4 regions of the Mixta mediterraneensis genome follow, and region 4 is predicted to be linked to each of the others. Evidence: predicted binding sites of a transcription regulator. Region 4 holds the regulator's gene; each other region holds the start of a gene.
What was found. The regulator CRP, encoded in region 4, controls carbon source genes, mostly activating them, when cyclic AMP is high. The targets are predictions, from matches to a motif close to ATGTGANNNNNNTCACAT.
Positions count from the first base shown of each region.

Region 1 (5,677 bases), on a different contig from region 4:
CTTCAGGCGACGCCATCTGGCCCCGCCCCCAAAAGATTACTGCTTCGCACGCTCTTCCAGCATGGCCACTGCTGGCAGTTTTTTGCCTTCAACGAACTCCAGGAACGCGCCGCCACCGGTAGAGATGTAGGAGATTTTGCTTTCGATACCGAACAGGTCGATAGCCGCTAACGTATCGCCGCCGCCAGCTACCGAGAACGCCTCGCTGTCTGCAATGGCGTTAGCAACAATTTCAGTACCTTTACGGAAGTTCGGGAACTCAAATACGCCAACCGGGCCATTCCACAGGATGGTTTTTGCTTCTTTCAGCAGGGCAGCCATGGCCTGAGCGGTTTCGTCGCCAAAGTCCATAATCTCTTCGTTATCCGCTACTTCGGAAACCTTTTTCACGGTTGCCGGGGCAGTTTCAGAGAATTCTGTGCCAACGCGAGAATCGGTTGGAACCGGGATACCGTACTGATCGCGCAAACCTTTTGCAGCTTCAACGAAGTCGGGTTCATACAGCGATTTACCCACTTTATTGTCGATGGCGACGAAGGTGTTAGCGATGCCGCCACCTACAATCACGGTATCCGCAATTTTCACCAGTGACTGCAACACATCAAACTTGGTTGATACTTTCGAACCGCCAACAACCGCCACCAGCGGGCGTGCAGGGTTGTTCATCACTTTACCCAGCGCTTCCAGTTCGTCAGACAGCAGCGGGCCAGCACAGGCGATAGGGGCAAACTTGCCCACACCGTGCGTTGACGCCTGCGCGCGGTGCGCGGTGCCGAATGCGTCCATGACAAACACATCGCATAATGCGGCATATTTTTTAGCCAGCGCTTCGTCGTCTTTCTTTTCGCCTTTGTTAAAGCGAACGTTTTCCAAAACCACCAGCTCACCTGTGCCGACGTCAACGCCGTCAAGGTAATCTTTTGCCAGGGTAACGGTGGTGCCGCTCAGCTTATCTTTCAGATAATTAACGACCGGCAGCAGAGAGAACTCTTCGTTGTATTCACCTTCGGTCGGACGACCCAGGTGAGAGGTAACCATCACTTTCGCGCCCTGTTTCAACGCCGCTTCGATGGTAGGCAGAGAAGCACGGATACGTGCATCAGACGTCACTTTCCCTTCTTTCACTGGGACGTTGAGATCGGCACGGATCAAAACGCGTTTGCCAGCAAGATCCAGATCGGTCATCTTAATTACAGACATGGTGAATCCTCTCGTTGATTCTCGTAAGTTTTGCCAGACGCAGACCGCGCCTTACCTGAAACCGCTTGCGGCCATAGCTAACGTTGTGTCGAGCATTCGGTTAGCAAAGCCCCATTCGTTGTCACACCAAACCAGCGTTTTGATCAGGTGCTGACCGCTGACCCGCGTTTGCGTGCCGTCCACAATGGCACTGTGCGGATCATGGTTGAAATCCACTGAGACTAACGGTAATTCTGTATAGTCAACTATACCACGAAATGCACCCTCTGCCGCGCTTTGCAACAACGCATTAACTTCGCACGCCTTTACGTCCTGACGCACAGAAACACTGAGATCAATGGCTGTTACGTTGATGGTTGGCACCCGTACCGCAATGGCTTCAAAACGATCGTTAAATTTAGGAAAAATACGGCTGATGCCCGCAGCTAATCGTGTATCAACCGGAATGATTGACTGACTTGCCGCACGCGTGCGGCGCAGGTCGCTGTGATAAGCATCAATCACCTGTTGATCGTGCATAGCCGAATGAATGGTCGTTACCGTACCGGACTCAATGCCAAAGGCATCGTCCAGCAGTTTAATCACCGGAATAATGCAATTAGTGGTACAGGAAGCGTTGGAAACAATGCGGTCGGTTTGCTTAAGCGCCTGTTCGTTGACGCCAAACACCACCGTTGCGTCAAGGTCATTGCCGCCCGGATGGGAGAACAACACTTTCTTCGCGCCAGCCAACAGATGCGCTTCGCCATCTTCGCGACTGCCATAAACCCCTGTGCAATCCAGCACCACGTCCACATTTAGCTCACGCCAGGGTAAATCCGCCAGCTCAGCCTGATGCAGGATACGGATGGTGTCGTCTCCGACCCACAGCAAATCGCGTTCCTGACGCACATCAAAAGCGAAACGGCCATGGCTGGTGTCGTATTTAAGCAGGTGCGCCATGCCGGCCGCCTCCGCCAGTTCGTTTATCGCCACCACCGTGATTTCCGCGCGTCGCCCTGTTTCGTACAGTGCGCGTAACACATTGCGTCCAATGCGGCCAAAGCCATTAATTGCTACCCGGACGGTCATCTTGCTCCTGCCAAATCTGACTGAAAAAACGTGCCGATAGCCTGAGCGTTCCGCTGCGTTTTGTACAGGATATTCTTGCCTGTCGTCGCCCTGAAAGGGATCGATACCGGCTCCAACTGAAACGGTTCAGCTAGAATAAAGGAAGGATGGAATAACAGGAATGATTGTGATCAACTACGCGCTTTATATTTGGATCTGCGTCACAAATTTGCATAAAAACAGCCATTACTGCAGGAATAATTTGCTTAAAAAAGGGACGAAATGCTTCGTCCCTTTTCTGTGCTCAAAACGGTTTATCCACCGCCCTGATAATGCCGTTACGCCAGCAGCGCTTTGGCTTTCGCCACCACATTGTCAACGGTAAAGCCAAACAGTGTAAACAGCTGATCAGCCGGTGCAGATTCACCGAAGCTGGTCATACCGATGATAGCGCCATGCAAGCCGGTATATTTGAACCAGTAATCCGCAATGCCCGCTTCGATTGCCACGCGTGCGCTGACGGCTTTTGGCAACACAGACTCGCGATAGTCGTCGCTCTGCTTGTCGAATGCGTCGGTAGACGGCATGGACACCACGCGCACTTTACGCCCTTCAGTCGTCAGCTTGTCGTAAGCCGCAACCGCCAGTTCAACTTCTGAACCGGTAGCGATCAGAATCAACTCAGGCGTACCTGCACAATCTTTTAATACGTAACCACCACGCGCCACGTTTGCCAGTTGTTCAGCCGTACGCGCCTGCTGCGCCAGGTTCTGACGTGAGAAGATCAGCGCGCTTGGACCCTCTTTGCGCTCGATAGCATATTTCCACGCTACCGCAGATTCCACCTGGTCACACGGACGCCACAGGCTCATGTTCGGCGTAGTACGCAGGCTGGCCATTTGCTCAACCGGCTGATGCGTTGGGCCATCTTCACCCAGACCGATAGAATCATGGGTGTAAACCATGATTTGACGGATCTTCATCAGGGCCGCCATACGCGCCGCGTTACGCGCATATTCAACAAACATCAGGAAGGTTGCGGTGTATGGCAGAAAACCGCCGTGCAGCGCGAGACCGTTGGCGATAGCGGTCATACCGAATTCACGCACGCCGTAATGGATATAGTTACCGGCTGCATCTTCATTGATTGGCTTAGAGCCCGACCAGATGGTCAGATTGCTGGGTGCCAGATCAGCGGAGCCGCCCAGGTATTCTGGCAGAATCTTACCGAAGGCTTCGATAGTATTCTGCGACGCTTTACGGCTGGCGATTTTCGCCGGATTCGCCTGAAGCTGTTCAATGAATTTCTGCGACTCTTCCTGCCAGTTTGCTGGCAGCTCGTTGCTCACGCGACGTTTGAATTCTGCCGCCAGCTCTGGATGATCTTTTGCATATGCCGCAAATTTCTCGTTCCAGGTGGCTTCTTTCGCCTGGCCCACTTCTTTCGCATCCCACTCAGCATAGATTTCTGACGGGATCACGAACGGCGCGTATTCCCAGCCCAGCTGCTTGCGGGTCAGTGCGATTTCATCGTCGCCCAGTGGCGCGCCATGTGAGTCATGGGTTCCGGCTTTGTTCGGCGAACCGAAACCGATAACGGTTTTGCACATCAGCAGTGAAGGTTTATCGCTGACCGCTTTGGCTTCTTCAATAGCTTTAGCAATCGCATCTGCATTATGACCATCAACGCCGCGTACGACATGCCAGCCATAGGCTTCGAAACGCTTAGCGGTGTCGTCAGTAAACCAGCCGTCAATATGACCGTCGATAGAAATACCGTTGTCATCATAAAACGCCATCAGTTTGCCCAGCTTCAGCGTACCGGCCAGCGAGCAGACTTCATGTGAAATGCCTTCCATCATGCAGCCGTCGCCCATGAATACGTAGGTGTTGTGATCTACGATGTCATGGCCCGGACGGTTAAACTGTGCCGCCAGCGTGCGCTCAGCAATGGCGAAGCCAACGGCATTGGCGATGCCCTGACCCAGCGGACCGGTAGTGGTTTCAACGCCAACGGTATAGCCGTATTCAGGGTGACCTGGAGTTTTAGAATGCAGCTGGCGGAAGTTCTCCAGCTCGCTCATCGGCAGATCGTAGCCAGTGAGATGCAACAGGCTGTAAATCAGCATTGAGCCGTGACCGTTAGACAGCACAAAACGGTCACGATCGGCCCACTGCGGGTTAGTTGGGTTGTGATTCAGGTAGCCGCGCCACAAGACTTCAGCGATGTCCGCCATGCCCATCGGGGCACCCGGATGTCCCGATTTAGCTTTTTGTACTGCATCCATACTTAACGCGCGAATGGCGTTGGCAAGCTCTTTACGAGAGGGCATTTTCTACTCCAGGTCGGATTAATGCTTCGCGTCTTAACTTATTGTAATTAATCAGTTATCAGGCAAAGCAAGGAAAAAGTTACACATCAATGTACATGAAACCAAGGGCAAAAGTACATGCTGCTAATGGCTAAATGTCTCCGCTTCGCCTGGCATTCTCAGCGATGTCTGCTAGCAAAGCAGGAGACATCACGTTATAACCAGAATATTTAGATGCCTGCCTCTATTCCAGGTGTCTGTTTTTTTTACCTTGTTACGAAAAGGATGCTGAAATGAAAATCCAAAAAACGGCTTTAGCTTTGGGGATAACCGTGTTGCTAAGTAGCTGCTCGGGTTTTGACAATAACGCTCTGCTGCAATCGGGCGCGCAGGCGTATCAGGCATATACGCTGAGCGACGATCAGGTTAAGCAATTAAGTAATCAATCCTGTGAGCAAATGGATAAAGAAAATCAGATCGCGCCAGCGACCAGTGATTATCAGCAGCGTTTAAATAAGATTGCCGCCGCGCTCGGCGACAATATCAATGGCGTGCCAGCCAACTATAAGGTCTACCAAACCAAAGATGTTAATGCCTGGGCGATGGCAAACGGCTGTATCCGCGTCTACAGCGGTTTAATGGATATGATGACCGACAATGAAGTAGAAGGCGTACTGGGTCATGAAATGGGCCACGTCGCGTTGGGCCATACACGTAAAGCCATGCAGCTTGCGTATGCCACTACCGCGGCACGTACCGCTGCTGCGTCAGTTGGCGGTGTTATTGGATCGCTTTCGCAATCGCAGCTGGGAGAGCTTGGTGAAAAACTGGTTAACGCGCAATTCTCACAGACGCAGGAATCGCAGGCCGATGATTATTCGTATGACCTGTTGAAGAAGCGCAACATTGATCCAATGGGGCTGGCGACCAGCTTTGAGAAGCTGGCGAAGCTGGAAGAAGGACGTCAAAGTTCAATGTTTGATTCCCATCCCGCTTCAGAAGCACGTGCGCAGCATATTCGCGATCGCATCGCGGCGGACACGCAATAACAGGCGCCTCACTTTCTCGTTGATTTGACAAAGTGAGGCGTAATTTTATCGCTTAAAGAGCTTATC
Region 1 is NZ_JASUAZ010000003.1:37,494-43,170, reverse strand. Features, by position in the region: gene pgk (phosphoglycerate kinase) at 37-1,200, opposite strand; gene epd (erythrose-4-phosphate dehydrogenase) at 1,252-2,271, opposite strand; gene tkt (transketolase) at 2,589-4,583, opposite strand; gene loiP (metalloprotease LoiP) at 4,856-5,611, shown strand.
Region 1: the regulator CRP is predicted to act here: its motif matches at 2,460-2,477, upstream of epd (erythrose-4-phosphate dehydrogenase).

Region 2 (5,677 bases), on a different contig from region 4:
GTCATGCAATTTTTCAGCTCGCCATTGCCAGCGGAAACAGTAGCCGATCCGGCTCGACTCGCTTTTGGCGACGCAACTGGCCGGGCGTTATCATAAAATAATTTTTAAAGGTACGGGTATACGCCTGTTGGGTATCAAAACCGTAATTCATCGCTACCTGTAAAATAGCGTCGTTGCTGCTGAGCAAGGTCAGAGCGGATTCGGTTAAACGCCGCTGACGAATATATTCTGCCAGCGAAAATCCGGTATGTTGCCGGAAGAGTCGCTGTAGATGCCAGCGAGAGTAGCCGGAACGACGCGCCACCTCATCCAGATGCAGATCGTGTCCTAAATTGCTTTCAATCCATTCCAGCAAACTACGGATAAACTCGCGCTGATTCATGGGTTCCTCCTGATATGGCCTGATGTGCAGTGAACCCACTGTAGCGCGTTAAATTTATCCCTTAATTAGCGGAAAATTAGCGCAGAATTAGCAAGTGCATTTAATCCGCTGACTGGCACGAAAAAATGCAGCCAACGCACCTGCGGCGCGAAGTATGACGGGTATAATTCTGCGCTAATTATCCAGCGCTACACTGCCAGCAACTTTCTGGAGGACATCATCCATGCGTGTCTTGTTGGTTGAAGATGATGAAATGATTGGCGCGAATTTGCGGCAGGCGCTGGAGTCTGCGGGCTGGTCGGTTGACTGGGTTCGCGATGGCATTTTTGCGCATAATGCCTGGGCTGAGGGCGGCTACAGCTGCGTATTGCTTGATCTTGGATTGCCACGCGATGATGGCTTACATGTGCTGCGTCGTGCGCGTAGCCGTGGCGATGCCACGCCCGTATTGATTCTCACTGCACGCGATAGCGTGGCGCAGCGCGTGCAGGGCCTGGACAGCGGTGCTGATGATTACCTTCTTAAACCTTTCGATTTGCAAGAAGTACTGGCACGAATGCGAGCAATTACCCGGCGCCGTCATGGTGCTGCGGACTCCGTGCTCGGCAGCGGCGATGTTCAGCTGGATATGATGACACGCGAAGTCATGTACAAAGGCCAGCGCGAGCAGCTTACCGCACGCGAATATGCTTTATTGTATGCGCTGCTGGAGCGTCCGGGCGCCATTTTGTCACGCGAGCAGCTGGAAAATCGGATCTATGGTTGGGGAGAGGAAGTCACCAGTAATGCGGTGGATGTGTTGATTCATGGTATGCGCCGCAAATTAGACAACGACGCGATCCGCAACGTGCGCGGGCTGGGATGGCGAGTGCCTGCAATATGAGACCTTTCACTTTTATGCGCTCGCTGCGTAACAAATTACTCAGCACGCTGTTGGTTATCCATCTGTTGATGATTGGCGGCGTGAGCTGGTATTTCTTTAGCTGCTATGGCGACATGATCGGCACCATGAAGGACGAGCAGCTCGCCAAAATTGCTGATGCCTGGGCGACTAACAAACAGATCCCTGCGCTAATGCCACTCATGATGCCAGCCGACAAACTGAAAAGTGCTTTTGTGGTTCAGCTTTGGGACAGTGAAGGCAAGCTACGCGCCAGTTCGTGGCCAGAATTGCACGCTCCGCTGCTGGCGAAAAAGGGTTATCACGATGCCGATATTGGTGACTGCCACGACTGCGAATGGCGTATTTATACCCGCCCTGGCCAGCCTGGCAGTGATATCAAAACCATTCAGGTGATGCATAACTTAAGTTATATGAAGGGGTTAATGGTAAAACGAGCGCTGTCGGCGATTATCCCTTTGATCCTGATGATGCCGCTTTCGCTGCTGGTGATCTGGCTGGTGGTACGCAAGATCACGCGCGATCTACGGGTGGCATCTCGGGAGATCACCGCGCAGGATACGCATCATCCCCACAGCGTTTCACCCGACGGCTTACCGGATGAAATCCTGCCGCTGGTCGCTGCTTATAACTCGCTGCTTGATAAATTACGTGCCGCCTGGTCGGCGCAGCGCCAGTTTCTTGAAGATGCTGCTCATGAATTGCGTACCCCTGTGACTGCAGTCACGCTGCAACTGGAGAATTTGCGCCAGCATATTCAGCCGGGCGAAGCCAGCCGCCAGTTCGATCAGCTGGAAGCGGGGGTGACACGTACCCGCCACCTGGTGACACAGCTGCTGAATATCTCGCGTCAGGAAGACCAAACCGTGGTAGCCAGCGTTGAAAATATCGAGCTGGAAGCGTTACTGAAAGAGAGCATTGAACAGCTCATGGTGGTCGCGGATAAACGTGGTATCGACATTGGATTCAATGGTTCGACGCACTATCGCTTGCAGGCCAGCCGCTCCGAATTGCGCAGCCTGTTCGACAACCTGATTGGTAATGCCATGTTACATACGCCAGAAGGCAGTCTGGTGGATGTGTTACTGCACCGCGTTGCCGGTCATACGGTGGTGGACATTGTCGATAACGGACCAGGCATACCAGAATCCTTTATCGATCGTGCTTTTGATCGCTTTACGCGCTCACCCGATGTGCAAGCCCAGGGCAGCGGCCTGGGGTTATCGATTGTACGCAGCGTAGCGGAAAAACACCGTATCCACGTTGCGCTTTCTAACTGTTTTAATCCGCAGGGAACAATTTGCGGCTTACAGGTTCGCGTTACCCTTCCCTGATCTGTCACACCCGCCTGAAGCCCGACCCCACGACAACGCAAACACGGGTCGGGTTCCCTTCGCAGAGGATTGTTTATGTGATTTAGATCACATTTCAGTTGAATTGTAATGCAACACATTTTGACAAACGTGAACAAAATCTATTTTCTATCGAGTGATTGCAGGCACGCTACGCGGGCTTAAAAACGTCTTATACGCATTGAACAACTTACTGCCCATTAAGGGATTAATTTCACTCTGATCGCGCCGCGCGTGCAGCGATCAAAAGCATGTGGTTAATGATAATGAAATTTAAAACGTTGGTAGCGGGTGCCTTGCTGGCATGTTCATGGACCGGCGCTGCGCAAGCTGCCGAAAGCGATCCACAATACCTCTCTGACTGGTGGCATCAAAGTGTAAACGTAGTGGGCAGCTATCACACGCGTTTCGGGCCGCAGTTTAATAACGATGTCTACCTGGAATATGAAGCTTTCGCTAAAAAAGACTGGTTCGATTTTTATGGCTATCTCGACCTGACTAACTTCTTCGGCGTGGGCAACAGCAATGCCAACGGCATTTTTGACCATGGTTCACCGATGTTCATGGAGATCGAACCGCGCTTCTCCATCGACAAACTGACCGGTACCAGCCTGGCGTTTGGCCCGTTCAAAGAGTGGTATTTCGCCAACAACTACATTTATGACATGGGCCACAACAAGGCTAATCGCCAGAACACCTGGTACATGGGTTTAGGGACGGATATTGATACGCACAGCGACATCGGCCTGTCGTTGAACGTCTACGCCAAGTATCAGTGGGAAAACTATGGCGCAGCAAACGAAAACAGCTGGGATGGCTACCGCTTCAAGATTAAATATTTTGTGCCCATCACCACGCTGTGGGGCGGTAATCTCGGCTACGTTGGCTTTACTAACTTTGACTGGGGTTCAGACCTGAACGAGAAAGGCGGTTCTTCACGTACCAGCAACTCAATCGCTTCCAGTCATATCCTGTCTCTGGGTTATGACCACTGGCACTTCTCTGCGGTGGCGCGTTACTTCCACAACGGTGGACAATGGGCAGACGGGCGCGAGCTGAACTTCGGTAACGGGGATTTTGAAGTAAAATCAACCGGATGGGGATACTACCTAGTGGTGGGTTATAACTTCTAAACCCTGATTAATCTGCACGGCCAGCAGGCCGTGCAGTCATTTAAATCTGTGGTTTATAAGCATTCACCATCCACGGAATACCGAACTTATCCGTAAACTTACCAAAACCTCTGGCCCAAAACGTCGGTTCCCACGCTTTGGTTATCGTCCCGCCTTCTGACAGATTATCAAACCAGCGCTTACCCTGCGCTTCGTCCGGGGTGGATAAACTCACCGCATAACCGCCGTGTTGTCCATCGGGACGGCCATCGCTCATCATGATTTCGCCCTGCCCGATACGCAGATGAGCGTGCATAATCTGCTCGGGTGCAAAGGTCAGGCCAGAGGAACACGCCGCCTGGCTGTCCTCTTCCGGCATATCGCCAAAGGTCATTTTGAACAACAGTTCGCCATCGGTCGCTTGCAGATAAAACGCAATCGCCTGTTCGCAATTGCCGTTGAAAAATAAGTAAGGTGTGATTTGCATGATCCACTCCTGATAAAAGATGCTGCCCTCTGTCAGTGTAGTGTGCGGCAAAATTTAGCCTGCGAGCCAGGCCGCATCCTGACTTTTATTGACAGTAGCGGCGGAAAAGCTGCGCCATATAACTGCTCATTGGCGTCAAAGCCGTGTCCTTTCGCTGTATCAAATAAAAGGTCGCTTTTGGCAGCGGTTCATCCAGTTCCAGCGCCACCAGTTGCCGCCCGAGAATAGGATCAGCGATCACATCCACCGATAAAATACTGACAAAATCGCTTTGCGCCACCAGGCTGGTACAGGCCATAAACGTCTCGCAGGTCACAACAATTTTGGGCGCCATGCCACGATCGCCAAACAGGTCATGCAACAGGCGGTAATAGCTGCCTTTTGGCGTCGGCATGGTCCAGTCACACTGCTGCAACTCAGCCAGCGAACGCGCTTTCTCCAGCGGATGCTCCTTGCGTACAACCACTTTATATTCACGCTCCATCATTCTTTCATACATCAGTTCCTGATCGAGATGGGTTTGATCGTAAGTATTAATGGTGAAATCCAGCGCGCCTTGCCGCAGCTCATGCACCATCGAAACGAGCTGCCCTTCGACAATGCGCACCTTCACCAGAGGGTATTCACGGTGAAACTGATTGATCACCAGCGGCATGATGGTGCGCGCCACGCTTCCTCCTACACCAATATTGACCTGCCCACCGCCAAGTCCCTGACGCTGCTGAATGTCCTCCTGCGCTACCCGCAGCTCTTCCAGCACCAGGCTGGCATGATGAAAAAAGTTATCACCAATGTCAGTCAATACCACACCCTGCTGGCGGCGGATAAACAATCTGGCTCCCAAAACCAGTTCCAGTTCCTGAATCGCTTTGGTTAACGCAGGCTGCGAAATGCCGGACAGACGGCTCGCCGCGCGGATACTGCCCTGGCGCGCAACGTCCACAAAAGCGCGCAGTTGATGAAGTTTGAGGTTAGCAGGCATATTTTTTGTGATAACCGTTATTTATCAGAGGCAAGATATTCGCATCTTATGTGAGCATTTGCTATTGTGTAGATTCGAATCAATGCATAAAAAACCAGCAGTAAGGAAATTGCCGATGAACACCCTTTCCGACCATGTCAATGCGTTGATTCCGCAGCTGAAAAGCTGGCGACGCGACTTCCATCAGTTTGCTGAATCAGGTTGGCTGGAATTTCGCACCGCCACACTGGTGGCTGAAGTGCTGCACAATCTGGGGTATTCGTTGCAGCTCGGCCGCGAGGTCATCCATGCCGATGCGCGTATGGGTCTGCCGTCGGCCGGAGTTTTACAGCAGCAGGAAGCGCGGGCGCTGGAACAAGGTGCGCTGCCTCAATGGTTATCGCACTTTTCGGGCGGATTTTGCGGCATTGTTGCCACGCTCGATACCGGCCGCCCCGGCCCGGTGATGGGTTTCCGTGTCG
Region 2 is NZ_JASUAZ010000021.1:11,711-17,387, forward strand. Features, by position in the region: gene QRY16_RS13310 (helix-turn-helix domain-containing protein) at 14-382, opposite strand; gene QRY16_RS13315 (response regulator) at 606-1,265, shown strand; gene QRY16_RS13320 (sensor histidine kinase) at 1,262-2,617, shown strand; gene QRY16_RS13325 (nucleoside-specific channel-forming protein Tsx) at 2,902-3,768, shown strand; gene yjdN (VOC family metalloprotein YjdN) at 3,809-4,234, opposite strand; gene QRY16_RS13335 (LysR family transcriptional regulator) at 4,320-5,216, opposite strand; gene QRY16_RS13340 (amidohydrolase) at 5,332-5,677, shown strand, end outside.
Region 2: the regulator CRP is predicted to act here: its motif matches at 2,693-2,710, upstream of QRY16_RS13325 (nucleoside-specific channel-forming protein Tsx).

Region 3 (5,677 bases), on a different contig from region 4:
CCGTGCAATCACTGCTGCCCCGCCAGTCACCCAATACATCCAGCTGTTGTTCGCTGAACACCAGCACCAGCGGATGGGAAAATTCATTCAGGCGCAGCGTCAGTACTTTACCGGCCAGACGTTGACGCGCCGCTTTTAGTCCGCAGTCACGATACAACACGCGGTTTAGCACGGTCTCAATACCGGCAGTGATTAAGGGCGTAAAAGTCATCACCATACCGTTTAAAACTTAAATCCGCGGTGTAGCGCGACGATGCCGCCGGTCATGTTGAAGTAGGTGGTATTTTCAAAACCAACATCATTCATCATCGCCTTTAGGGTTTCCTGATCGGGGTGCATGCGGATTGATTCAGCCAGATAGCGATAGCTTTCTGCGTCTTGCGCCACCAGTTGTCCGATGCGTGGCAGGATGTGGAATGAATACGCATCATAAGCTTTGCTCAACGGCTCAATGACGGGTTTGGAAAATTCCAGTACCAGCAAACGACCGCCCGGCTTTAGCACGCGAAACATGGAAGCCAGCGCTTTCTCTTTTTCAGTCACGTTACGCAGGCCGAAGGAGATGGTAATGCAGTCAAAATAATTATCCGGGAACGGCAGCGCTTCGGCATTTGCCTGAACATAGTTGACGTTGCCAACCACACCACGATTACGCAGCTTCTCGCGGCCCATTTTCAACATTGAGCTATTGATGTCGGCCAGTACCACCTGACCCGTTTCGCCCACCAAACGGGAGAATTTTGCGGTCAAATCGCCGGTTCCACCCGCCAGATCCAGGACACGCTGTCCACGGCGAACGCCGCTGCTGTCGATGGTAAAACGCTTCCAGACACGATGGATGCCAAACGACATCAGGTCGTTCATCACGTCGTATTTTGCCGCTACGGAATGAAACACGTCCGCGACTTTATCGGCCTTCTCACTTTTAGCGACCGTCTGAAAGCCAAAATGGGTGGTTTCCTGCTGTGATTCATCTGCCATCGGTTTACCTGCTCCACAAATAATTCTTCCCGAAGTGTATCAGAGTCACGGAGGTCAGGCACGTTGCGCCCGTGCTATTCGTGGAGACGTCTCACACGTAAGCCGCTGTCATCCGCTTCGTTTTCCTCTTGCTGCTCGTCAGCAGGTTCACTTTCTGGCCTGGCACGTTCCACCAGCAACGGATTAATGGAACGCTTCACCTCAACGCCAAGATCGCGAAATACTTCAGTTTGCGCGATCAAATTGCCGCGCCCCTCTGCCAGTTTTTTCATCGCTTCACGATAGCTGTTTTGCGCTTTATCCAGATTGACGCCAATGCCGCTCATGTCGTCAACAAACAGCCGCATTTTATCGTATAACCTTGCCGCGCGATCAGCGATACGCTGCGCATTGCGACTTTGGTGCTCATAGCGCCAAAGGTTATTGATTGTACGCAGCGCAACTAACAGTGTGGTTGGGCTGACCAGCATAATATTTTGCTGCAACGCTTCGCTGATTAATTCAGGCTGACGATCGATTGCCAGCAAAAAGGCCGGTTCTACCGGGATAAACATCAACACATAATCCAGCGATCGTAAACCGGGCAATTGTTGATAATCTTTGCGTCCCAGCAAGCGGATGTGTCCGCGCATTGCGCTGATATGTGCCTGAATTGCCTGTTCGCGATCGGCTTCACTTTCCGCATTAAAGTAGCGTTCATACGCCACCAGCGTCATTTTGGCGTCAATCACCACATCTTTGTCTTGCGGTAAACGGACGATGACATCGGGTTGCATCCTGCCCTGCTGTTCTGCCTGAATGCTGACCTGAGTTTCGTATTCATAACCTTCGCGTAGCCCGGATGCTTCCAGTACGCGGCTCAGGACCACTTCTCCCCAGTTGCCTTGAATTTTATTGTCGCCTTTTAGCGCCTTTGTCAGATTGATCGCTTCTTGCGCCATCTGCGCATTTAACTGCTGAAGCTGGCGGATTTCATGGGTTAGCGTATGGCGTTCGCGCGCTTCTACTCCAAAACTTTCATGCACCTGACGACGAAAACCGTCCAGCTGTTCACGTAGTGGACCGATCAGGCTGTTCAGGCTTTGACGGTTTTGCTCATCGACGCGCCGCCCGCTGTTTTCAAAAATACGATTGGCAAGATTTTCAAACTGGGCGCTGAGGCGCTGTTCACTGTTGGTCAGCAAGCGCTGTTTCTCTTCAGCGGCAAAGCGCGTTTCTTCAAGACGAATGGTAACTTCGCGAAGTTCAGCTTCCTGGGCGCTGTTCACTTCCAGCTGATTACGCAACTCGCGATTCAGCTGTTCGCTTTCACCGCGCCAGTAATCAAGCTGCTGCAGGCGCTCATTGGCCCCGCTCAGCGCACCATGCAGGTGATGCAATTCCTGCTCACGCTGTTGCGATTGTTGCTGAAGTTGTTCGATATGCTGTTGCTGACGCTGCTGTGCCGCTTCTAACAGACGACGCTCGGTAGCAAAACTGGCTAATTGTTGGCTGGCGCGTAATTGCGCCAGCATCCAGCCAATGCCCAGGCCGGCCAGCGCCAGACAGGCACTGATGATGATGTGCTGATCCATGATTCCCCCGCCACATACGTTGCTGAGAGAAAAGGTAGAGTCGCACTGTATGAATGTCCAGACAATTTTGCCCGACAGGCAGGCCTTACGCCGCCTTAAAAGCCCCTTGTCGGTTTGCAATGCCCGCCAGGAAGCACGGCGCTGGCAACCCGCGCAACAAAGTAGCGTTTTTCCATAGCGGGATCGGGAAAAAGGAAGCGCGATCGGGAAACATCGTATTGCATATAAGCATTCGCAGGCTCAGCTGAAGCAGGCGGATTTAAACCAGGCAGCAGGCGGCTCTCTCACTCCTGAAACCTGCTGCCGTGCGCGTTATAGCAAGCGACGCGCCGCTTCTACGACAATCTTCACCGCATCGCTTTCGGTCTGTTTCATGGTTACCGCATCCGGGATCTCTTTCTGCGTGCGATTGACGATAACACCCGCCACCATACCAGCACGCAGTCCCTGACTGGCGCACATGGTTAATAACGTCGCGGATTCCATCTCATAATTCAGCACCCCCATTTGCTGCCACTCTTTCATCGATCCCTGAAAGCGGTTTACCACACGGCCCGAGAAGGTGTCATAGCGTTCCTGGCCTGGGTAAAACGTGTCGGACGACGCGGTAACACCGATATGGGTGGTGGCTCCGCACGCTTCTGCGGCCGCAACCAATGCGGTCGTGCAGGTAAAATCGGCCACCGCTGGAAACGCCATAGGGGCAAAATGCAGGCTGGCACCGTCTAAACGCACGGATGCGGTGGTCACTAAGACATCACCCACATTTATATGCGGCTGAATCGCGCCGGTCGTGCCAACGCGCAGAAAGGTGCGCACACCAAGTTGAGCCAGCTCTTCAACCGCAATTGACGTTGACGGGCCACCGATACCGGTCGAACACACGACAACCGGCTTGCCGTCCAGTTTTGCCAGCCACGTCGTAAATTCGCGGTGCGACGCCAGATGCTGTGCATTCTCCATTAACCCGGCGATTTTTTTAACGCGCTCTGGATCGCCAGGCACAATGGCTAAAGTCGCTCCCTGCAAATCGGCTTTGGTAAGGCCAAGGTGGAAAACGTCAGATTGTGACATATCAGACTCCTGATTGAAGGAAAGTAACGCGCCACTCTACGTCAGCCTGCGCGATAAATATGTGATAGCAATCAATATAAAAAATGAAAATTACATTTCATATCAAAATAAATGTGATGAATATCACGCATTAAGATCAAGTCATCCTTCACTGCTACAAGCGGTGCTGTGTAACCCGTCATCGCAATGTTAAAGAGATAGGTGATTTTATCTGTTGCTAACTCTGCTACCCCTTGTCTGGTCCATGTGAGATCTGGCCAGGCTATAGTTACGTGATCGCGCTATTTGCTTGCACGGAGAGAACAATGAAAACCGAAGATAATATGGCACAAAAATCTGCTGGAGGCGGCTTTGCACCTGCGGTACAACCCACTGCTTCTACAACCATTATTACTGAAAGCCCTGCTATTCAATCCGGCGAAACCTCGGTTCCAAGTCAGGGCGAGAATATGCCCGCGTTTTATGCCAGGCCAAAAGATGTTGAAGGGCCGTTACCGATGGTCCTGGTGGTGCAGGAAATTTTCGGCGTACACGAACACATTCGTGATATTTGCCGCCGTCTGGCGCTGGAAGGTTATCTGGCCATTGCGCCCGAACTGTATTTCCGCGAAGGAGATCCGAGCGAATACGATGATATTCCGACGTTGTTTAAAGAGCTGGTAAGTAAAGTACCGGATACGCAAGTGTTATCTGATCTTGACCACGCCGCAAACTGGGCGTCTCGCCACGGCGGCGATATTCGCAGAATGGGCATTACCGGTTTCTGTTGGGGTGGTCGCATCAGCTGGCTTTACGCAGCGCATAATCCGCAGCTTCGTGCCGCCGTAGCATGGTATGGTCGCCTGACAGGCGATAAATCCATGAAACAGCAAAAACATCCGATTGATATTGCCGTTGATTTATCCGCACCCGTTCTGGGCTTATATGGCGGTCAGGATGACGGCATTCCGCTGGAAAGCGTTGAACAGATGCGCCAGGCGCTGCATGCCGCCAATGCCAAAGCTGAAATCATCGTCTACCCCGAAGCCGGACATGCATTTAATGCTGATTATCGTCCAGGCTATCATGCCGAGTCTGCCAGAGATGGCTGGGCGCGTATGCTTGCCTGGTTCAGGCAATATGGCGTTGCGCCATCCGCTTAGTAAAAAAGGGGCGCCTCAGCGCCCCAACACTTCAATACCAAACCGTTTAAACAGTTTCACCACGCAATTTTTTCGCCGCTTTTACCATGTTAGCCAGCGCCTGACGCGTTTCGGTCCAGCCACGTGTTTTCAGGCCGCAGTCTGGGTTTACCCATAAACGCTCTTCTGGAATACGCTGCGCCGCTTTTAGTAACAGCGCCTCCATCCACTCCACGCTCGGCACGTTTGGCGAATGAATGTCATACACGCCTGGGCCAATTTCGTTCGGATATTCAAAAGTTTCAAAAGCTTCCAGCAGATCCATATCTGAACGTGAGGTTTCAATGGTGATCACATCCGCATCCAGCGCCGCAATAGAATCCATGATGTCGTTGAACTCGCAATAACACATATGTGTATGAATTTGCGTGTCATCTTGCGCTACGGCTGCATTCAGACGGAAAGCGTCAACCGCCCAGGCCAGATAGGCAGCCCAGTCTGACTGATGAAGCGGCAGACCCTCGCGTAACGCCGGCTCATCAATCTGAATAATGCCGATACCGGCTTTTTCCAAATCTTCCACTTCATCACGCAGCGCCAGCGCAATTTGTCTGGCAATGGTTTCACGGGTCACGTCTTCACGCGGAAACGACCAGCAAAGAATCGTTACCGGACCGGTCAACATGCCTTTTACCGGCTTGTCAGTCAGCGATTGCGCATATTTCGCCCATTCTACGGCGATAGCTTCAGGACGGCTGACATCACCGATGATTACGGGCGGCTTCACGCAGCGCGAACCATAGCTCTGCACCCAACCATTTTGCGTAAACACGAAACCATCCAGATGCTCGCCGAAATATTCGACCATATCGTTACGTTCGGCCTCTCCATGCACCAGCACGTCCAGCCCTAAACGCTCCTGCTCAA
Region 3 is NZ_JASUAZ010000005.1:38,616-44,292, forward strand. Features, by position in the region: gene ubiJ (ubiquinone biosynthesis protein UbiJ) at 1-211, opposite strand, end outside; gene ubiE (bifunctional demethylmenaquinone methyltransferase/2-methoxy-6-polyprenyl-1,4-benzoquinol methylase UbiE) at 223-981, opposite strand; gene rmuC (DNA recombination protein RmuC) at 1,056-2,555, opposite strand; gene udp (uridine phosphorylase) at 2,868-3,629, opposite strand; gene QRY16_RS05400 (dienelactone hydrolase family protein) at 3,935-4,771, shown strand; gene metE (5-methyltetrahydropteroyltriglutamate--homocysteine S-methyltransferase) at 4,818-5,677, opposite strand, start outside.
Region 3: the regulator CRP is predicted to act here: its motif matches at 3,741-3,758, upstream of udp (uridine phosphorylase).

Region 4 (5,677 bases):
TCAGGCGAAACGGAAGACGCTCGCTTTTTTTTGCAATGGCTGCGCACTCGCTGGGGCCGCGTTCCGACAGCGGCAGTAGGTTTTTCGCTGGGTGGCAATATGCTGGGTTGCCTGCTGGGTCAGCAAGGGGAGGATACCGCGCTGGATGCTAGTGTCATTGTTTCGGCGCCGCTGATGCTTGAACCCTGTAGCCTGCGGCTGGAGCAGGGATTTTCGCGCTTCTATCAATACTATTTGCTGGCTCAACTCAAAAAAAATGCTGAACGCAAGCTACGCGCATGGCCGGAAACGTTACCGGTGAATTTAACCCAACTCAAAGCGCTGCGCCGTCTGCGCGATTTTGATGATGCTATTACCGCACGCGCGCATGGCTTTGTGGATGCCGGCGACTATTATCGTCGCGCCAGCGCCTTGCCTCTATTAAATTCAGTACGTAAACCGCTGCTGATCATTCACGCCAAAGACGATCCGTTTATGAGTAGCGACGTGATCCCGCGAAAAAACCAATTATCTGCCACTATTACTTATCAAATGACGTCGCATGGCGGCCACGTTGGATTTGTTGGCGGTACGCTGTTCCAGCCACAACTGTGGCTGGAACAGCGCGTGCCACAATGGCTTTCACCTTTTTTGGATGGCTAATCTGTGATTATTCCCTGGCAAGAGGTTTCACCCGAAACCCTCGAAAATCTGATTGAAACCTTCGTGCTGCGCGAAGGAACCGACTATGGCGAGCATGAACGCAGCCTGGAAGACAAAGTCGCTGACGTACGCCGCCAGCTTGAGCGCGGCGAAGTGCTATTAGTGTGGTCCGAACTGCATGAAACGGTAAATATCATGCCGCGCAATGAATTTCGTGGCTAATGCGTTAACGAGGAATTCATGCTAACAATGCTCTTCGCCCGACCTCACAGGAAGCTTTTCTATGTCTGCCCGCCATCCAATTATCGCAGTGACCGGTTCCAGCGGAGCAGGAACCACTACCACCAGCCTCGCCTTCCGTAAGATTTTCCAGCAGTGGGATCTGCACGCGGCAGAACTTGAAGGCGATAGTTTTCATCGCTTCACGCGACCTGAAATGGACATGGCTATCCGCAAAGCGCGCGATCTGGGACGTCATGTCAGTTATTTCGGCCCCGAAGCCAATGATTTTGGTCTGCTGGAACAAACCTTTATTGAATATGGTAAAAGTGGTCAGGGTCAGTCGCGTAAATACCTGCATACCTATGACGAAGCGGTGCCGTGGAATCAGGTGCCCGGCACCTTTACGCCGTGGCAGCCACTGCCAGCCAATACCGATATTCTGTTTTATGAGGGGCTGCATGGCGGCGTGATGACCGCGCAACACAACGTGGCCGAAAACGTCGACTTGCTGGTTGGCGTAGTGCCGATTGTGAACCTGGAATGGATCCAAAAACTGGTACGTGATACCAGCGAGCGCGGCCATTCTCGTGAAGCCGTAATGGATTCGGTGGTGCGCTCAATGGAAGATTACATTAACTTCATCACGCCACAATTTTCTCGCACCCATATTAACTTCCAGCGCGTTCCCACTGTGGATACGTCAAATCCGTTTGCCGCACGCAGCATCCCGTCGCTGGATGAAAGCTTTGTGGTTATCCATTTCCAGGCGCTTGAAGATATTGATTTCCCCTATCTGCTGGCGATGTTGCAAGGATCGTTCATCTCGCATATCAATACCCTGGTTGTTCCGGGTGGCAAAATGGGGCTGGCGATGGAGTTAATTATGGGGCCGCTGGTCAAACGGCTCATGGAAGGCAAACGTATTGAATAAGGGGGGAGGCCACAAATCGGCCTCCGGCAACTACAGTTCTGTCACTTCATAACTGTGAGTGATTTCCACACCTTTACCTAACATAATCGCCACCGAGCAATACTTGTCGGCAGAAAGGTCAACAGCGCGCGCCACCGCTTTGTCAGCCAGCGCTTTGCCGCTCACAATAAAATGCAGATTAATATGGGTAAAAATACGCGGCGCTTCTTCGCGACGTTCGGAAGTGAGTTTGACTTCACACTCGACTACATCATTGCGGCCTTTCTGCAAAATGGACACCACATCAATCGCGCTGCATCCCCCTGCTGCCATCAGCACCATCTCCATCGGGCTGGGCGCTTTATCGCCAGCGTTACCGTCCATCACTACCTGATGGCCCGACGACGATTCGCCAAGAAATGTCAGACCTTCAACCCACTTCACTCTTGCCTGCATGATATAGCCTCCATAACCTGATCATTTGCGTCAGAGTACGCTTTCACCTGGTAAACAGCAATCCAGAGAAATCCGCCCTTTGCTGAAGCGAGACAACACAAGACAGTCGGCAAAAGCTGTGTTACAAACAGAGCTGAAAATATTTTTCGTCACCTGATGACGAAGCCGGGAAGAATTAAGCGCCATGCGCCAAATGCAGCCCGAATAATTTCCAGAATGGAAAATGCTTGAAGCTTTCATCGCCTGACAGGGAAATTGTCCCCTGTATTTTGGGCACGATTACAACAGAGGATAATAGCGAATGGTTCTCGGCAAACCGCAAACAGACCCTACACTCGAATGGTTCCTGTCCCATTGCCATATTCACAAATATCCATCCAAAAGTACGCTGATTCACCAAGGTGAAAAGGCTGAAACGCTTTACTACATCGTGAAAGGTTCCGTTGCGGTTCTGATCAAAGATGAAGAAGGCAAAGAGATGATTCTCTCCTATTTGAATCAAGGCGATTTTATTGGCGAGCTTGGCCTGTTTGAAGAAGGTCAGGAACGTAGCGCCTGGGTACGTGCGAAAACCGCGTGCGAAGTGGCAGAAATTTCCTACAAGAAATTTCGTCAGTTGATTCAGGTAAACCCGGATATTTTGATGCGACTGTCGTCGCAGATGGCGCGTCGCTTACAGGTAACGTCAGAAAAAGTGGGTAACCTCGCTTTCCTTGACGTTACCGGACGCATTGCGCAAACGCTGCTTAATCTGGCCAAACAGCCAGACGCCATGACGCATCCCGACGGCATGCAAATTAAAATTACTCGTCAGGAAATTGGCCAAATCGTTGGTTGCTCACGTGAAACCGTGGGCCGTATTTTGAAGATGCTGGAAGATCAGAACCTGATCTCAGCACACGGCAAAACCATCGTCGTTTACGGCACCCGCTAATTCCTGTCACTCCCGGCGTGATGGCAACATCACGCCGTTATTATTTGCGCTGAGCTGATGTGGCGTCGAATCATCTATCATCCGGAAATTAACTACGCCCTGCGGCAGACGCTGGTCCTTTGCGTGCCCGTTGCACTCGGCTGGCTGTTTGGCGATCTGCAAAAGGGACTGCTGTTCTCGCTGGTGCCTGCCTGCTGCAATATTGCTGGCCTCGATACTCCCCATAAACGCTTCTTTAAGCGCCTGATTGTCGGCGGCAGCCTGTTTGCGCTCGGCAGTTTTCTTATGCAGTTTCTGACACTGAAAGGCGTTCCGCTACCCGCCATTCTGCTTGTCATACCCTTATTGCTCGGCGTGACGGGTGAAATCAGCCCGCTTCATGGGCGTTTACTGCCCGGTTCGCTAATTGCCGCCATTTTCACACTGAGCCTGATGGGACGTATGCCGATGTATGTTCCGCCGTTGCTCTATATTGGCGGTACGCTGTGGTACGGCCTGTTCAACTGGTTTTGGTTCTGGCTGTGGAAAGAGCAGCCGATGCGTGAAAGCCTGAGTCTGGTCTATCGCGAGCTGGCCGATTACTGCGACGCGAAATACACGCTACTGACGCAATTCGTCGATCCAGAAAAAGCGTTGCCGCCGCTGCTGGCGCGTCAACAAAAAGTGGTCGATCTGATTAACATCTGTTATCAACAGATGCATATGTTGTCGGCCAATGGCGATGAAAGCCATAAACGCCTGAAGCGTTCCTTTCAGGTTGCATTGGATTTGCAGGAGCATATCTCTGTCAGCCTGCATCAACCGGAAGAGGTGCAAAAGCTGGTGGAGCAGAGTCATGCGGAAGCGGTGATCCGCTGGAATGCCAGAACCATTTCGTCCCGGCTTCGGGTGCTGGCGGATAACATTCTTTATCATCAACTGCCCGACCGCTTTGCCATGGATAAACAGCTCGGCGCGCTGGAAAAAATTGCACGCCAGCACCCTGATAACCCGGTCGGTAACTTTTGTCTTTATCATTTCAACCGTATCGCGCGCGTCCTGCGCACGCAAAAACCACTCTATCAGCGCGACCTGATGGCCGATCGTCAGCGTCACCTGCCGCTGTTGCCCGCCCTGCGTAGTTATCTGAATTTCAAGTCTGCTGCACTGCGCACTGCTGGCCGCTTTGCCGTTATGCTGATGTTGGGCAGCGCACTGGCCATGTTTTTCAATATTCCTAAACCTTACTGGATTCTGATGACCATTATGTTCGTGAGTCAGAATAGCTACAGCGCTACGCGGGTACGCATTCAACACCGCGCGCTCGGCACATTTGCCGGTTTAGTGATTGCCGCTGCCACTTTGCGCTTCGCCGTACCGGAATCGCTGGTGCTGCTTATCATGCTCGTTATCACCTTCGTCAGTTACCTGTTTACCCGTAAATTTTATGGCTGGGCGACCATTGGTTTTACCGTCACAGCGGTATATTCACTGCAACCGCTGTCGCTGAATGGCGCACAGTTCCTGCTACCACGACTGATGGATACCCTGATGGGTTGCCTGATCGCCTTTGGTGGCATGGTGTGGCTTTGGCCACAGTGGCAAAGCGGCTTGCTGCGCCAGAACGCGCATGATGCGCTGGAAACGTATCAGGATGCACTACGCATGTTGCTTGGCCCGGAACAGTCAGCTGAAAAGCTGGCTTATCAGCGCGTACTGGTCAATCAGGCACACAATGCACTCTTTAACTCGCTGAATCAGGCGATGCAGGAGCCGGGTTTCAACTCTCAATATTTGAAAGATATGCGAATGTGGGTAACGCATAGCCAGTTCATTGTAGAACACATCAACGCCATGACCATTCTCGCGCGCGAGCATACTATGCTGACACCCGCGCTGGCGGAACGCTATTTACAGTCGTGCGAGATTGCATTGCAACGCTGCCAGCAGCGGCTGGAATATGACGGTAACGGTTCACAAACCAACGTGCTACAGGAGGCGGAAAATATCAATGAAGGGCCGATTACGGTTGTGGAGCAGCATGTAAAACGCATTTTGGGACACCTGAATGTGATGCATACCATTTCGTCTCTGGCATGGAGCCAGCGGCCACAACATGGTCGCTGGCTGGTCAGGCATTTAAGAAAAAGCTAAATCAGGCGCTAAGCACCTTCTCCACCGCTTTGGCAAAGCGCTGCATACCTTCGGCAATCACGTCTGGTTCAATGACCAGCGACGGCGCGAAACGGATCACATCCGTCCCCGCAACCAGAATCATTACGCCTTCTGCCGCAGCGGCATGCAGAATATCGCGCGTCTTACCTGCATGCTGCGGTTTCAGCGCCGCGCCAATTAGCAGACCTTTACCACGAATATCAGAGAACAGATCCTGCTGAGCATCAAGGGCTTTCAGCGCTTCGACAAATTGCTGACGACGGGTCTCTACGCCTTGTAACACCTCCGGCGTATTGATGATGTCCAGCGCCGTTTCGGCAATCGCACACGCCAGCGGGTTGCCGCCGTAAGTCGTACCA
Region 4 is NZ_JASUAZ010000020.1:4,874-10,550, forward strand. Features, by position in the region: gene QRY16_RS12985 (hydrolase) at 1-642, shown strand, start outside; gene QRY16_RS12990 (YheU family protein) at 646-864, shown strand; gene QRY16_RS12995 (phosphoribulokinase) at 926-1,795, shown strand; gene QRY16_RS13000 (OsmC family protein) at 1,826-2,230, opposite strand; gene crp (cAMP-activated global transcriptional regulator CRP) at 2,532-3,164, shown strand; gene QRY16_RS13010 (YccS/YhfK family putative transporter) at 3,222-5,297, shown strand; gene argD (bifunctional acetylornithine/succinyldiaminopimelate transaminase) at 5,299-5,677, opposite strand, start outside.